2 regions of the Kitasatospora sp. NPDC088160 genome follow, and region 1 is predicted to be linked to the other one. Evidence: predicted binding sites of a transcription regulator. Region 1 holds the regulator's gene; the other holds the start of a gene.

What was found. Region 1 encodes HspR, which represses chaperone genes until heat shock. Its sites were predicted from a motif close to TTGAGNNNNNNNNNCTCAA; they were not measured.
Region 2: a site for HspR is predicted at 5,401-5,419, ahead of lon (endopeptidase La). Genes of this name have one in related genera too.

What each region holds. Positions count from the first base shown of each region.
Region 1 covers NZ_JBIUSS010000005.1:355,676-363,753, forward strand. Annotated here, with positions in the region: gene ACIOGZ_RS10380 (hypothetical protein) at 1-157, shown strand, start outside; gene ACIOGZ_RS10385 (helix-turn-helix domain-containing protein) at 176-1,183, opposite strand; gene ACIOGZ_RS10390 (heat shock protein transcriptional repressor HspR) at 1,378-1,902, opposite strand; gene dnaJ (molecular chaperone DnaJ) at 1,910-3,067, opposite strand; gene grpE (nucleotide exchange factor GrpE) at 3,306-3,941, opposite strand; gene dnaK (molecular chaperone DnaK) at 3,938-5,770, opposite strand; gene ACIOGZ_RS10410 ((Fe-S)-binding protein) at 6,111-8,078, shown strand, end outside.
Region 2 covers NZ_JBIUSS010000023.1:89,960-98,037, forward strand. Annotated here, with positions in the region: gene ACIOGZ_RS31455 (ABC transporter permease) at 1-1,039, shown strand, start outside; gene ACIOGZ_RS31460 (ROK family transcriptional regulator) at 1,109-2,329, opposite strand; gene ACIOGZ_RS31465 (GtrA family protein) at 2,348-2,890, opposite strand; gene lon (endopeptidase La) at 2,982-5,378, opposite strand; gene ACIOGZ_RS31475 (rhomboid-like protein) at 5,546-6,343, opposite strand; gene ACIOGZ_RS31480 (response regulator transcription factor) at 6,909-7,646, shown strand; gene ACIOGZ_RS31485 (cell wall metabolism sensor histidine kinase WalK) at 7,739-8,078, shown strand, end outside.

The DNA of each region.
Region 1 (8,078 bases):
GGTGCGGTTTGTCCTGGTTCCAGTCGTTGTGGGTCTGGCGCTTTTCATCAGCAGCGGTTCGAGTCCGGCCGACGACACGATCTGGAACATCGGGGTTTCCCACGATGCGGCAGCGCCGAAGACCATGGCGCTGGCCAATGACACGATCTGGAACTGAGACCGCCGCGACGCTTGGTCAGTGATAGCTGTCGGAGTCGGTCGGAACGCTGTTCCTGGCCAATGCGTACCCGAGTTGGAAGAGCGACTCGACATTGTGCTCGTCGCGCATCTCGGCCAGGTGCCGCGCGAGCGTCCTTTCACTGATGCCGAGTCTGCGGGCGATCACCCGGTGGTTCACGCCTTCGAGCATGAGGTCGATGATCGTCTGCCGCATCCCGGAGACCACCTGCTGCGGAACGGCGCGCGCGCCGTCGAAGTCCAGCGCCCGGCTCCAGTTCCGCTCGAAGATCTCGCTGATCAGGTAGCTGATGACGGCCCGATCGTGCACGAAGGCAGCCAGATTGAGGTCCTCGGCGATGGGGATGACCGCGATTCGGCGATCGATGACGATCAATCGCGTGTAGGGCTCCTCCAGCGTCCGGAACCGCCCGCCGGCCTTGGTTATCGTGGCCACGTATTCCCTGGTGGGAGCGTGGTACCGGGTGCTCGGGTGGTAGATCGTCCTGAGCGTGATGCCCAGGCGGAGGGCTTCGAGGTCGCGGGTGAGGATGCCGGTGAGCGCCTCCGACGGGCGCGGCCCGCCGGGTTGGGCGGCGAGGATCTCCTCCGAGGCGCTGGCGACGATCTGCTGCACCCGCTGGTTGATCAGCACCTTCCCCCGCACGTACTCGATCGCGCCGCCGGCCTGCTCCGGTGAGTGGTAGGCGGCCGTCAGGTCGTGGAGATCGGTGGCGAGGGCCGACGCGCGGGTGAGCAGGTCGAGCGCCTGGCGCTGCCAGGTCACGGAGAGGCTCTCGGACAGCTGCTGGGGGTCGACCGCGACGAGGACACCGGGCTCGTCGGTGTCGGCGACCAGAAGGCCTATGGCCACCAACTCCTCCTGGGCTCCGCCCGCCCTGGCGAGGTCGGAGTCCTTCGGAAGCCGTCCGTTCTCGCGGATGACCGCCAGATACAACTCCCGCGCTTCTTTCGAGAGGACGGAGGGCCCAATCGCGGCGGTACTGGGCTGTTCTCGTCCACTCATCTGCGGGCTCCTTGCCGTGGCCGTGTCTGCACTACCTGCCGGGCACCAATACCGGAATCGCAGTGCAGCATGCCAGATCGGGTGGCATCGGTGAGGGCGGCCAGATTTGTTCGACAGCACTCTCTCACCACGATCAAGCCGCCGGCACCCCCCGGGTGGAGGGGAGCCGGCGGCCGGAGGTGTTCAGCCAAGTCTCAGCGTTTGGGGCGCCAGACGACCAGGGCGCTGGACTGGGTGGGGGGCTGGTAGGGGACGAGGTCGCGGCGGTAGGAGGCGTGGACGGCGGCCTCGCGCTGCTGGAGGGCGCTGGTGGCGCCTTCGAGGGAGTCGACCAGTTCGCCGATGCGGGACTGGAGCGCGGTGACCTGGTTCTCCAGCTCGATGATCCGCTTGATGCCGGCCAGGTTGATGCCCTCGTCCTGGGAGAGCCGCTGGACCTCGCGCAGCTGCTGGATGTCGCGCGCGGAGTAGCGGCGGCCCCGGCCGGCGGTGCGGTCGGGGCTGACCAGACCGAGGCGGTCGTACTGGCGGAGGGTCTGCGGGTGCAGGCCGGAGAGCTCGGCGGCGACGGAGATGACGTACACCGGGGTGTCCTCGGTGAGGACGTACTGCGGCGGGGCGGTGGGCCGCCGGGTGCGGCGGCCGTCGCCGGGCAGGCCGGAGCCGATGCCGGGCAGGCCTTCACCGATGCCGGGGCCGATGGGGCTGTCGGGGATCATCTGGTCGTCACGCTCCCTTCGCCGCCCGGAACAGGGCGGCTCGTGGGTCGTCGGAGGCGGTGGCCTCGCGGTACTGCTCCAGGGCGTTCAGCGCGTCCCCGGTGACGTGCCGCGGCACCACGACCTCGACGGTGACGAGGAGGTCGCCGCGGGTGCCGTCCTTGCGGGTGGCACCCTTGCCGCGGGCGCGCATGGTGAGGCCGTTGGCGCTGCCGGGGGGCAGCTTCAGCTTCACGGCGGGCCCGTTCAGCGTGGGCACCTCGATGGTGGCGCCGAGGGTGGCCTCGGGGAAGGTGACGGGGACGGTGACGGTGAGGTTGTCCCCCTTGCGCCCGAAGACGGGGTGCGGGCCGACGTGCACGGTGACGTAGAGGTCGCCGGGCTGTCCGCCGCGTTCGCCCTGGGCGCCCTTGCCCTTGAGCCGGATGCGCTGGGCGTCCTGGACGCCGGCCGGGATGCGGACCTGCATGGTGTGGGCGGAGCTGGCCCGGCCGCTGCCGTGGCAGTCGACGCACGGGTCGTCGACGATCATGCCGCGCCCGCGGCAGTCCTTGCACGGCTCGGAGAGCGCGAACGCGCCCTGGCCGCGGCTGACGGTGCCGGCGCCGACGCAGGTCGGGCAGACCCGCGGGGTGGTGCCGGACTTGGCGCCGGTGCCGTTGCAGCTGCGGCAGGGGGCCTGGCTGGTCATCCGCAGCGGGACGGTCGCACCGTCGACAGCCTCGTCGAAGGCGAGGGTCACCTCGGTCTCGACGTCGGCGCCGCGCCGGGGCTGGGCCTGCCGGCCGCCGCCGCGGTTGAAGAGCCCGCCGAAGACGTCGCCGAGCCCGCCGCTGCCGGTGTTCTGGCTGCCGCTGAAGAGGTCGCCGAAGTCGAAGTTGTAGCTGCCGTTGCCCTGGCCGGGTCCGCCGGCCCGGAAGCCGCCGTTGGCGAAGAGGCTGCGGGCCTCGTCGTACTCCTTGCGGCGCTTCTCGTCGGACAGGACGTCGTAGGCCTCGGAGATGTCCTTGAAGCGTTCCTCGGCCTTGACGTCACCCTTGTTGGCGTCCGGGTGGAACTCGCGCGCGAGCTTGCGGTAGGTCTTCTTGATCTCGGCGGCGGTGGCGTCCTTGGGCACGCCGAGGACCTTGTAGTAGTCCTTCTCCACGTAGTCCTTGCCACTCATGCGTCCACCTCGCTCCGCTCGGCAGCCGCTCCGCGCAACACGCGCCTTTCAACGATTCGTTTTTCAACGATTCGCTCGCTGCGCTTGCTCATAGCTGCCGCCACCTCCCGATGTCCATCGTCGCTGCGCTGTCAACAGCCGCTTCACCGGGCGCTGTTGACAGCGCGCTGCGGAGCCGGCCGCCGTACTGGCCGGCGTACGACTCCGCAGCGCACTGGTTGTCAGCTGTCACAGGTTGTCAGCTGTCCGAACCACCGTCGGACTTGTCCGCGTCCCCGGACTTCGCCTCGCCGTCGGGCGCGGCCGTGGTCTGGGTGCCCGGCTGGGGCTCCGCGACGGCGACCATGGCGGGGCGGATGATCCGCTCGCCGATGCGGTAGCCGGGCTGGAGGATCTGCACGCAGGTGTCCTCGGTGACGTCCGAGGAGTAGCTGTGCATCAGCGCCTCGTGCATGGTCGGGTCGAAGGGCTCGCCCTCCTTGCCGAACTGCTGGAGGCCCAGCTTGGCGACGACCGTCTCCAGGGACTCGGCGACGGACTTGAAGCCGCCGGTGACCTCGCCGTGCTCGCGGGCGCGGCCGATGTCGTCGAGCACCGGGATCAGGGACTCCAGGATGTTGGAGACCGCGATCTCGCGGACCGTCAGCCGGTCGCGCTCGACCCGCTTGCGGTAGTTCTGGTACTCGGCCTGCAGGCGCTGCAGGTCGGCGGTGCGCTCGGCCGACTCCCGCTTGGCAGTGGCGAGTTCGTCGGAGCCCGCACCGGAGCCGGAGTCGGCGGCGCCGGCTGCGGCGGCCTCCTCGGCGGCCTTGATCACAGCCTCGTCGGCGGCGGAGTCGTCGCCGGGCTTGCCGCCCTGCGGCTTGTCCGTCATGCCGCACCGCCCTTGGGCTTCTCGTCGTCCACGATCTCGGCGTCGACGACGTCGTCGTCCTTGGCCTGGGTGGACTCGCCGGCCGGGGCGGCGGCGTCGGCGTTGGCGTACAGCGCCTGGCCGAGCTTCTGCGCGGTGGTGGAGACCTTCTCCGAGGCTTCGCGGATCTTCGCGATGTCCTCGCCCTTCAGGGCCTCCTTGAGCTCGCCGATGGCGGTCTCGACCTCGGCCTTGACGTCGGCGGGGAGCTTGTCGGTGTTGTCGGCGATGAACTTCTCGGTCGAGTAGACGAGCTGCTCGGCGGAGTTGCGGGTCTCGACGGACTCGCGGCGCTTGTGGTCCTCCTCCGCGTACTGCTCGGCCTCGCGCATCATGCGCTCGATGTCGTCCTTCGGCAGCGCGGAGCCGCCGGTGACGGTCATCTTCTGCTCCTTGCCGGTGCCGAGGTCCTTCGCGCCGACGTGCATGATGCCGTTGGCATCGATGTCGAAGGTGACCTCGATCTGCGGCAGGCCGCGCGGCGCCGGCGGCAGGCCGGTCAGCTCGAACATGCCCAGCTTCTTGTTGTACGCCGCGATCTCGCGCTCGCCCTGGTAGACCTGGATCTGCACGGACGGCTGGTTGTCCTCGGCCGTGGTGAAGATCTCGGAGCGCTTGGTCGGGATCGTGGTGTTGCGCTCGATCAGCTTGGTCATGATGCCGCCCTTGGTCTCGATGCCGAGGGACAGCGGGGTGACGTCGAGCAGCAGGACGTCCTTGACCTCGCCCTTGAGGACACCGGCCTGGAGCGCGGCGCCGATGGCGACGACCTCGTCCGGGTTGACGCCCTTGTTGGCGTCCTTGCCGCCGGTCAGCTCGCGGACGAGCTCGGCGACGGCGGGCATGCGGGTCGAGCCGCCGACCAGGACGACGTGGTCGATCTCGGAGAGCGAGATGCCGGCGTCCTTGATCACGTTGTGGAACGGGACCTTGCAGCGCTCCAGCAGGTCGGAGGTGAGCTGCTGGAACTGGGCGCGGGTGAGCTTCTCGTCCAGGTGCAGCGGGCCCTCGGCGGAGGCCGTGATGTAGGGCAGGTTGATCGAGGTCTCGGAGGACGAGGACAGCTCGATCTTGGCCTTCTCGGCGGCCTCGCGCAGACGCTGCAGGGCCATCTTGTCCTTGGACAGGTCGACGCCGTGGCCGGCCTGGAAGACCTTGACCAGGTGGTCGACGACCTTCTGGTCCCAGTCGTCACCACCGAGGTGGTTGTCACCGTTGGTGGCCTTCACCTCGACGACCCCGTCGCCGATCTCCAGCAGGGAGACGTCGAAGGTGCCGCCGCCGAGGTCGAAGACCAGGATGGTCTGGTCGTCTTTGTCGAGGCCGTAGGCCAGGGCGGCCGCGGTCGGCTCGTTGACGATGCGCAGGACGTTGAGGCCCGCGATCTCACCGGCCTCCTTGGTGGCCTGGCGCTCGGAGTCGGAGAAGTACGCCGGAACGGTGATGACGGCGTCGGTGACGGTCTCACCCAGGTAGGCCTCGGCGTCCCGCTTCAGCTTCTGCAGCACGAAGGCGCTGATCTGCTGCGGGTTGAAGTCCTTGCCGTCCAGGTTGATCTTCCACCCGGTGCCCATGTGGCGCTTGACCGAGCGAATGGTGCGATCGACGTTGGTGACCGCCTGACGCTTGGCCACCTCGCCGACCAGGACCTCGCCGTTCTTCGCGAAAGCGACGACGGACGGCGTGGTCCGCGCGCCCTCGGCGTTCGTGATGACGGTGGGCTCGCCACCCTCCAGAACGCTGACGACCGAGTTCGTCGTACCGAGGTCGATGCCGACCGCGCGTGCCATCGTAAATACCTCCACGGAAGAGTTGAGCTTTACAGGCTCAAGGATGCATGACCGGATGGGTGTCGTCAACAGGGATGAGTCGCCGCCGCTCAACTTTGCTGAGCGGTCTCCTTCCCGCGGCCGCGGCGACTTCCCGTGGCCTTGGTCGTGGCCGTGGTCGCCGGCCGCGGCGCGTGTGGCGCCACGTGACTGCCGCCATAGCTTGGGAACCTTCTGGAGGACTGGTGGTGGGCGGTAATGTCCGGGCCGTCGGCCCGGAAAGTTACCGGCGAGTACAATCCCTTCCACGCAAGACCGTTCAAAGACCGCTCAACAGCAAGCCGCAGGAGACGGAGAGCCGATGCAGCTAGCAGCGATCGTCATCTCGCTGGTCACGTTCGTGATCGGCACCGCGCTCGCCGCCCGTGCGGCGCTGTACATCTACAAAGTGGTACGGACCGGCCAGCCGGACCCCACCCGCTTCGGTCAGCCCGCCCAGCGGGTGAAGACCGTCGCGGTCGAGTTCGTCGGACACACCCGGATGAACCGCTGGGGGATCGTGGGCATCGCCCACTGGTTCGTCGCGGTCGGCTTCTTCAGCCTGGTGCTGACCATCGTCAACGCCTTCGGCCAGCTCTTCGACGCCGAGTTCGCGCTGCCGATCATCGGCCACTGGATGCTCTGGCAGCTCTTCGTCGAGCTCGTCGGCACCCTCACCACGCTGGGCATCGCGACGCTGATCGTGATCCGGCTGCTCAGCCTGCCGTCCCGGTCCGGCCGCAAGTCCCGCTTCGCCGGCTCGATCGCCTGGCAGGCCTTCTACGTCGAGTACACGATCCTCGGCATCGGCCTCTGCATCCTGATGCTGCGCGCCCTGGAGGGCGCCCTCAACGGCGTCGACTCGTACGGGCCCGAGCACCTGGTCTCGTACCCGCTGGTCTCCGCCTTCAGCGGCCTGTCGCACGGCACGCTGGAGAACCTGATCTACCTCTTCGCGATGCTGAAGATCTGCATCTCGTTCGCGTGGGCGACCACCATCGGCATCAACCCCTCGATGGGCGTGGCCTGGCACCGCTTCCTCGGCTTCTTCAACATCTACTTCAAGCGCGAGGAGGACGGCGGCACCGCGCTCGGCGCCCTGCGTCCGATGACCAGCGGCGGTCAGCCGATCGACTTCGAGGACCCGGCCGACGACGCCGTGTTCGGCGTCTCCCAGGTCGAGCACTTCTCCTGGAAGGGCATCCTCGACTTCTCCACCTGCACCGAGTGCGGCCGCTGCCAGTCGCAGTGCCCGGCCTGGAACACCGGCAAGCCGCTCTCGCCGAAGCTGCTGATCATGGGCCTGCGCGAGCACGCCTTCGGCAAGGCGCCCTACCTGCTGGCCGGTGGCGGCAAGGACATGGAGGGCGAGGAGAAGGCCACCGCCGAGCAGCTCAAGGACGTCCCGGCGGCCGCCCTGGCCGAGGCCGAGCGCCCGCTGATCGGCACCGCCGAGGAGAACGGCGTCATCGACCCGGATGTCCTGTGGTCCTGCACCACCTGCGGCGCCTGCGTCGAGCAGTGCCCGGTGGACATCGAGCACATCGACCACATCGTCGACATGCGCCGCTACCAGGTGATGATCGAGTCCTCGTTCCCGACCGAGGCCGGGACGATGCTCAAGAACCTGGAGAACAAGGGCAACCCGTGGGGCATGGCCACCAAGGCCCGCCTGGACTGGGTCAAGGAGCTCAAGAAGGAGACCGGCATCGAGGTGCCGGTGATCGGCGAGGACATCGACCCCGCCGAGGTCGAGTACCTCTACTGGGTCGGCTGCGCCGGCGCCCTGGAGGACCGCGCCAAGAAGACCACCAAGGCCTTCGCCGAGCTGCTGCACACCGCGGGCGTGAAGTTCGCCATCCTCGGCAAGGAGGAGTCCTGCACCGGTGACTCCGCCCGCCGGCTGGGCAACGAGTTCCTCTTCCAGATGCTCGGCGCGCAGAACGTCGAGACGCTGAACGCGGCCCTGGAGGACGCGCCGGTCAAGCGGATCGTCGCCACCTGCCCGCACTGCTTCAACACCATCGCCAACGAGTACCCGCAGCTGGGCGGCCACTTCGAGGTCATCCACCACACCCAGCTGCTGCAGCACCTGATCGACGAGGGCAAGCTCGTCCCGGTCAACCCGGTCGAGGGCCTGATCACCTACCACGACCCCTGCTACCTGGGCCGCCACAACAAGGTCTACAGCCCGCCGCGCGAGATCATGGACAAGGTCCCCGGTCTGCGCCAGCAGGAGATGCACCGGCACAAGGAGCGCGGCTTCTGCTGCGGCGCCGGCGGTGCCCGG
Region 2 (8,078 bases), on a different contig from region 1:
GCAGGGTTTCGTCGCTGAACTGAAGGGCGCGGTCACACCGCGTGCGGCACTGCTCGTGATCGGCGTGCTGCTGCTGCAGCTCGGCTTCATCACCTCGTACGTCGGGGCGCTGCACCACCCGGCCCCGCACGAGCTGTCGATCGCGGTGGTCGCCCCGCCGCAGGTCACCCCCAAGCTGGTCCAGGGGCTGGAATCCGTGCCGGACGACGCCGTCAAGGCCGTCACCGCCCCGGACGCCGAGACGGCCACCCAGCAGATCAAGGACCAGAAGATCTACGCCGCGCTGGTCGTGAACCCGACCGGCACCGAGGACACCCTGCTGGTCGGCGGCGCCCGCGGCACCTCCGCCGCCAAGGCCGCCGAGTCCATCACCACCGCGCTGGACAAGTCCCAGGGCCGCACCGTCAAGGTCGAGGACGTCGTGCCGCTCGCCAAGGGCGACACCAACGGCCTCTCCGCGTTCTACCTGGTCATCGGCTGGTGCGTCGGCGGCTACCTGGTCGCCTCGATCCTCGGCATCAGCGCCGGCTCCAAGCCCGCCAACGTCCACCGCCTGCTGATCCGCCTCGGCGTGCTGGCGCTGTACTCGGTCGGCGCCGGCCTCGGCGGCACGATCATCGCCGGACCGGTGCTGGACGCGCTGCCCGGCTCGATCCTGGCCCTGACCGGCATCGGCGCCCTGGTGGTGTTCACGGTCGGCGCGTTCACCATGGCGCTGCAGTGCCTGTTCGACGTCATCGGCATCGGCGTCGCGGTGCTGATCTTCGTGGTGCTGGGCAACCCGAGCGCCGGCGGCGTCTACCCGGCACCGATGATGCCGCCGTTCTGGCGGGCCATCGGCTCGCTGATCCCGAACGGCGCCGGGACCAGTGCCACCAAGTCGATCGCCTACTTCGGCTCCACCAACCTGGGCATGCCGATCGTGGTCCTGGTGGTCTGGGCGCTGATCGGCATCGGCGTCGCCTACCTGGCCGTGCTGCGCGGCCCGCGCTCCGGCGGCCGCGAGATCGTCGCCGCCGAGGCGTCCTCCGAGGCCTGATCCCCCGCGTTCCTCACCCGGAGCCCCCTGCCGCCCGGCCGGGGGCTCCGGTGCGTCCCGGGCCGGGAGTCAGCCGCCGGCGAACCGGCCCGGGTCCGCGACGACCGCCCGCACCACGCCCACCGCGGCGCCCAGCAGCGGCCCGCGCCGGCCCAGCCGGGACACCGTCAGCCGCTCGTCCGACCAGGGCCGCACCGTCACCCGGGCGGCCAGCTCGGCCCGCATCGCCGGCAGCAGCCAGGACGCCAGCCGGGCGTAGCCGCCGCCCAGCACCACCTCGGCCGGGTCCAGCAGGTTGACCGCCCCGGCGGCCGCGATGCCCAGCGCCGAACCGGCCCCGGCCAGCACCGCGAGGGCCGCCTCGTCCCCGGCCCCGGCCCGCCCGGCGAGCAGCGTCACCCAGTCGCCCCGCGCGCCCGCCGGCCCGGCCGCCCGCAGCACGGCCGCCTCCCCCGCGTACTGCTCCAGGCAGCCGTGCGCGCCGCAGGCGCAGCGGTGGCCGTCCGGGTGGACCGGTACGTGGCCGAACTCGCCCGCGTAGCCGCGCGCCCCGCGCAGCAGCCGCCCGCCGACCACGATCGCCGCGCCGACGCCGGCCTCGGCCGAGACGTACAGGAAGTCCTCCGGGCCGCCGCCCAGCCACCGTTCGGCCAGCCCGCCCAGGTTGGCCTCGTTGTCCGCCTCGACCGGCAGCTCGGCCAGTTCGGCCGCGCCGGCCGCGCGCAGCGCGGGGCGCAGTTCGGCCGCCAGCGGGACGTCCCGCCAGCCCAGGTTGGCGGCCCGCTGGAGCACCCCGCCGGAGGTGCCGACCAGCCCGGGGACGGCCAGGGTCAGCCCGGCCGGGCGCAGGCCCGACTCGGCGACGGCCGCGTGCAGCAGTTCGGCGAGGTCGGCCATGACCGCGGCGGGCCGGCGGCCCCGGTTGCGGACCTCGCGGCGGCGCCAGGTCCGGACCTCGCCGCTCAGGTCGACCACGCAGGCGCCGAGGTGCTCCACGCCGATCTCGGCGCCGAGGCCGCCGGGCCCGAGCGGGTTGAGCCCGAGCGCGGTGCCGGGGCGGCCGACCTTGCCGCTGGGCGCGGCCGGGCCCTCCTCGACGACCAGGCCGCCGGCGATCAGCTGCTCGGCGAGCGAGGAGACGGCGGCCCTGGTCAGGCCGGTCTCGGCGGCCACCTCGGCCCGGGATCGCGGGGCGCGCGCGATCACCCCGAGCACCAGGGCCAGGTTGGCCCGGCGCATCCCCTGCTGGCTGGCGGGCCCGCTCCGAACCGCGTCCGGTTCCCCGCGCATAACCCTCACCTCACGGCCTTATGGCGCATCCCGTGGCATCTCGGGTGCAGCGTAACCGGGTTCGTACCTAGGGTGCGCCCGTTCGGCGGGCCGGGTGAAGACCCACCGCTGCATCGCCCAGAAGCGGAACAGCATCGCGGCGAAGGTGCCGACGACCATCCCGCTGAGGAAGTCCGCGGTCTCCTGGGCGAACGGGCCGACGTACGGCTCGCGCAGGTCCAGGGCGTAGCGGGAGAGTGCCAGCGGCAGGTCGTTGACGGCGATCGCCATGGCGCTGACCAGGAAGAACAGCAGTGCCTCGCGCGGGTGCCCGGCCGTCCGGAAGGCCCAGCGACGGTTGAGCACGTAGGAGACGACGGTCGAGATCACGGTCGCGATCGTCAGCGCGACCACCGGCTTGCGCTCCAGCACGGTGAACTTCAGCTCGAAGTCGATCACCAGGGTGAGGGTGAAGCAGGCGCCGCCGACCAGCAGGAACTTCACCAGCCTGCGGTGCCGCACCAGGAACGGACGCAGCCGGGCCGGCACCCGGGCCAGGGCGCGCTGCGTGGGGGACGGCATCTCCGCAGTGTGGCACGCGCAGACGCCGTCCTCCCGTCGATCCTCCCGTCGATCCTCCCGTCGGTCCGCCCGTCGACCCGGCGCGGCCGGGTCAGGCCGCCGCGGCCAGGACCTTGGCCGGTTCCAGGGCCAGCTCCAGCACCTCCCGCACGTCCGCCACCGGGTGGACGGTGAGCCGCTCCAGCACCTCGGCCGGGACGTCGTCCAGGTCGGCCTCGTTGCGCTTGGGGATGATCACCGTGGTGACGCCGGCCCGGTCGGCGGCGAGCAGCTTCTGCTTCACCCCGCCGATCGGCAGCACCCGCCCGGTCAGCGACACCTCGCCGGTCATCGCCAGGTCGGTGCGCACCTTGCGGCCGGACAGCAGCGAGGCGAGCGCCGTGGTCATGGTGATGCCGGCGCTCGGCCCGTCCTTGGGGACGGCCCCGGCGGGGACGTGCAGGTGCACGCCGCGGTCGCGCAGCGAGGTGACCGGCAGCTCCAGTTCGGCGCCGCGCGAGCGCAGGTAGGAGAGCGCGATGTGCGCGGACTCCTTCATCACGTCGCCCAGTTGCCCGGTGAGGGTGAGTCCGGTGCCGCCGGTCTCGGCGTCGGCGAGCGAGGCCTCGATGTAGAGGACGTCGCCGCCGGCGCCGGTCACGGCGAGGCCGGTGGCCACGCCGGGGACGGCGGTGCGCCGCTCGGCCGGCGCCTGGGCGGCCTCCGGCACGTGGTGGGGCCGGCCGATCAGGGCGCGCAGCTCGTCCGGGCCGATCGCGGCGGGCAGTTCGCGCTCGCCGAGTTCGGCCTGGGCGGCGATCCTGCGCAGCACCCGGGCGATCGAGCGCTCCAGGTTCCGCACGCCGGCCTCCCGGGTGTACTCCCCGGCCAGTCGGCGCAGCGCCGCCTCGTCGACGCTGACCTGGTCGCCGCCCAGTCCGGCCTTCTCGCGCTGGCGCGGGAGCAGGTGGTCGCGGGCGATGACGACCTTCTCGTCCTCGGTGTAGCCGTCGAGGCGGACGAGCTCCATCCGGTCGAGCAGCGGCTCGGGGATGGCCTCCAGCACGTTGGCGGTGGCGAGGAAGACGACGTCCGAGAGGTCGAGCTCGACCTCCAGGTAGTGGTCCCGGAAGGTGTGGTTCTGCGCCGGGTCCAGCACCTCCAGCAGGGCGGCGGCCGGGTCGCCCCGGTAGTCGGAGCCGACCTTGTCGATCTCGTCGAGCAGGACGACCGGGTTCATCGAGCCGGCCTCCTTGATCGCCCGCACGAGCCGGCCGGGCTGCGCGCCGACGTAGGTGCGCCGGTGGCCGCGGATCTCGGCCTCGTCCCGGACGCCGCCGAGCGCGACCCGGACGAAGGTGCGGCCCATGGCGCGGGCCACCGACTCGCCGAGCGAGGTCTTGCCGACGCCGGGCGGGCCGACCAGCGCCAGCACCGCCCCTCCGCGCCGGCCGCCGACCAGCCCGAGCCCCTGGTCGGCCCGGCGCTTGCGCACCGCGAGGTACTCGACGATGCGGTCCTTCACGTCGGCCAGGCCGGCGTGGTCGGCGTCCAGCACGGCGCGGGCGCCGGCGATGTCGTACGCGTCCTCGGTGCGCTCGTTCCAGGGCAGCTCCAGGACGGTGTCCAGCCAGGTGCGGATCCAGGGGCCCTCGGGAGACTGCTCGGAGGCCCGCTCCAGCTTGTCGACCTCCTTGAGGGCCGCGTCGCGGACCTTCTCGGGCAGGTCGGCGGCCTCGACCCGGGCGCGGTAGTCGCCCTCCTCGTCGGCCGGGTCGCCGTTGAGCTCGGCCAGTTCCTTGCGGACGGCCTCCAGCTGGCGGCGGAGCAGGAACTCCTTCTGCTGCTTGGCCACGCCCTCCTCGACGTCCTTGCGGATGGTGTCGTTGACCTCCTCCTCGGCGAGGTGGTCGCGCAGCAGGGTCAGCGCGTACTCCAGGCGGGCGACCTGGTCGGCCTCCAGCAGCACCTTGAGCTTCTGCTCGGCGGTGGCGAAGGGCGCGTAGCCGATGTTGTCGGCGAGCTCGCCGACGCCCTCGATCTGGGCCACCCGGTCGACGATCTGCCAGGCGCCGCGCCTGCGCAGCCACTGGGTGGACAGCGCCTTGTACTCCTTGACCAGCTCGGCGGCCCGGCCGGCCACCGGGGTGTCCACCGAGGACTCCCGGAAGGGCGTGGTCTCCACCCAGAGGGCGGCGCCGGGGCCGGTGGTGCCGGCCCCGATGCGGACCCGGCGCACGGCGCGCACCAGCGCGGCCGGCTCCCCGTCGGCCAGTCGGCCGACCTGTTCGACGGTGGCCAGGGTGCCGACCGCCGCGTACGAGCCGTCCACCCGCGGGACCAGCAGGACCTGCGGCTTGCCGGTGCCGGTGGCCGCCGCGCGGGCGGCCTCGACCGCGGCGCGCACCTCGGTGTCCTTGAGGTCCAGCGGGACGACCATGCCCGGCAGGACGACCTCGTCGTCGAGCGGCAGCACGGGCAGGGTGAGCGGTGTGGACGTCGATGCCATGATCTCTCCCCAGTCAGTGAAGTTGAGTCGACCTGACTAAGGCCTGGCGCGCGCCGGATGTTCCCGGGGCGGCGTTCGCCGTGAGCGAACAGGAGCGGGTGTGGAGCGAGCAGGGGGAGGGCGAGGGAAGTGCCGTCAAAAGCGCCCGGGGGCGACACCCGGAAGGGTCAGCGCACGTCCAGGACCGGAGCGCCGCCCGGCGCGGGCGAGGAGCCCGCGGCCGGCGCCTCGACCCGGCGCGTCCGCGGCTTCGGCCGCGGCCGGCGGGCCTGGGCCCGGCGCAGCCAGCGCCACAGCGCCACCCCGGTGAGCACCGCGGCCGGGTGCCCCACGGCGGTGACCAGGTCCCGCTCGGTGAGGATCTGCTCGGCGATCAGCAGCCCGGCGCCGCCGAGCGCGACCAGCCGCCCGCGCCACGGCAGCAGCCCGGCCACCGCGCCCAGACAGGTGAGCACGCCGTAGCTGACGCCGATGTCCAGGTAGTCCAGTGCCCCGGCCTCCATCCGCCCGGTCTCCACCGCGGTGATCACCACGCCCTGGGACAGCAGCGTGGCCGTGACGTGCCCGATCGCGAAGACCGCCGCCGCCCGGGCGGGGCCGATCCGGCGCTCCAGCGGCGCGAGGGTGACGGCGAATCCCCACAGGTACGGCATCCACACCTCGCCGGCCACCCAGAAGCCGCTGAGCACCAGCGCGCGCAGGGGGTGCTGCAGGAGGTTGTGGCCGTCGGAACTGGAGGCCTCCTGCAGCCGCTGCACGAGTTCCGGATCGGCGAGTTTGGCAAAGGTCGTGGTGGCGCCCACCACGGCGAGATAGCCGAGGGTGAAGGGGTTTCGCCGGGGTGTCGGCACCCGCGCCAGCAGCCACTCGACGACGCCGGTGCGCAGACCGTGCCGGAGCATCCCGTACGGCGGGCCGGCGGGCGGCGCCCCGACCCGTCCGGCACCTCGCCGCAGTCCAGCCATGCCGCCCTCCGCTCCACGCCGGCAGCCACCGGCCCCTCACCCAGGTGCCCAACGTACCGGCGCGCGCCGCGGATCCCGCCCTGCGGGGGCGTTGTCGTGGCCACGTTACGTCGAGGTTCTGAGAGGCATCTGAGAAAAGCCGGTGAAGACCGTCAGGAAACCGGTCGACCGGATTCCTGATATTGGTCCAGACCTTCTTTCGGCGAGCGCGCCGACAGGGGCTCTGACCGGCGACTTGGCGTCAACTCGACTGCATACGTACCGTTACGCAGAGAAAAATCGCCGGGTAAGGTATCGGCCCGTGCCCACTCGTGCAGTGGGCTCCGAGGGCGGCCCGACAGCCGGCCCACGGGCCGGAAACGTCCGGTCCACCTGCCGGGAGGCATCCGCTGTCCGTACGCTGCGAAGTGCGCGGGAGAAGTGGGCGGGCGACAATCCGCCCGCCGACCCGCACGCACGACGGGACGGCGGACCCGGCACAGTCCACGACGGAACAAGACTACGAGCGGAGTCCCGCCATCCCCACAGGTGGCCGGCCCGCAGCCCTGGGGGCGGTGGCGTGACCGTGACAGAACTTCAGCAGGACAACAACCACAGCGGCGGCACGGTGAGCAGCCAACGCAGAGTGCTGGTGGTGGAGGACGAGCCGACGATCGCGGAGTCGATCGCGGCCCGGCTGGGCGCGGAGGGCTTCAAGGTCGCCGTGGCCCACGACGGGCCGGGCGCGGTCGACGGCTTCCACACCTGGCAGCCGGACCTGGTGGTCCTCGACATCATGCTGCCCGGCTTCGACGGCCTTGAGGTGTGCCGCCGGATCCAGGCGCAGCGCCCGGTGCCGGTGCTGATGCTGACCGCGCGCGACGACGAGACGGACCTGCTGGTCGGCCTCGGCGTGGGCGCCGACGACTACATGACCAAACCGTTCTCGATGCGCGAACTGGCCGCCCGGGTCAACGTGCTGCTGCGCCGCGTCGAGCGCGCCCAGCAGGCGGCCCGCACGCCCGCGCTCGGCTCGCTGCGCTTCGGCGAGCTGGAGATCGACCACGTGCAGCGCCGGGTCCGGCTCGCCTCGGGCGACGTCCACCTGACGCCCACCGAGTTCGACCTGCTCGCCTGCCTGGCCGCGCAGCCGCGCGCCGTGCTGACCCGCGAGCAGCTGCTGGCCGAGGTCTGGGACTGGACGGACGCGTCCGGCACCCGCACCGTGGACAGCCACGTCAAGGCGCTGCGCCGCAAGATCGGCGCGAGCTGGATCCGTACCGTCCACGGCGTCGGGTACGCGCTGGAGGCCCCGCTCTCCTAGCGGCGAGCCTCGGGCGACGGGCCTCCGGGGGGCCCGTGTCCCGAACTGCCGCGCACCACGCGGGGGACGTACGCGGGGATCACAGGGGACCAATGACCTTTCCACAGCAACGCAACGGGGACACCGGCGGCACGCGGTCGCAGACGCTGGCCGCCCGCGCCGCCCGCCGGGTCTGGGCCGACATCCGGCCGCTCGACCCGGTCCGCTCGATCAAGGGCAAGCTCGCCCTGCTGGTGATCGTCTCCGTCTTCCTGGCCACCGGCATGGTGGTCGTGGCGATCCGGTCCGAGACCCAGATCCGGATCATCATGGTCTTCTCCATGATCGCCTCGCTGCTCTTCATGCAGTTCCTCGCGCACGGGCTGACCGCCCCCCTGCGCGAGATGACGGCCGCCGCCCGCGCGATGGCCTCCGGCGACTACAGCCGCCGGG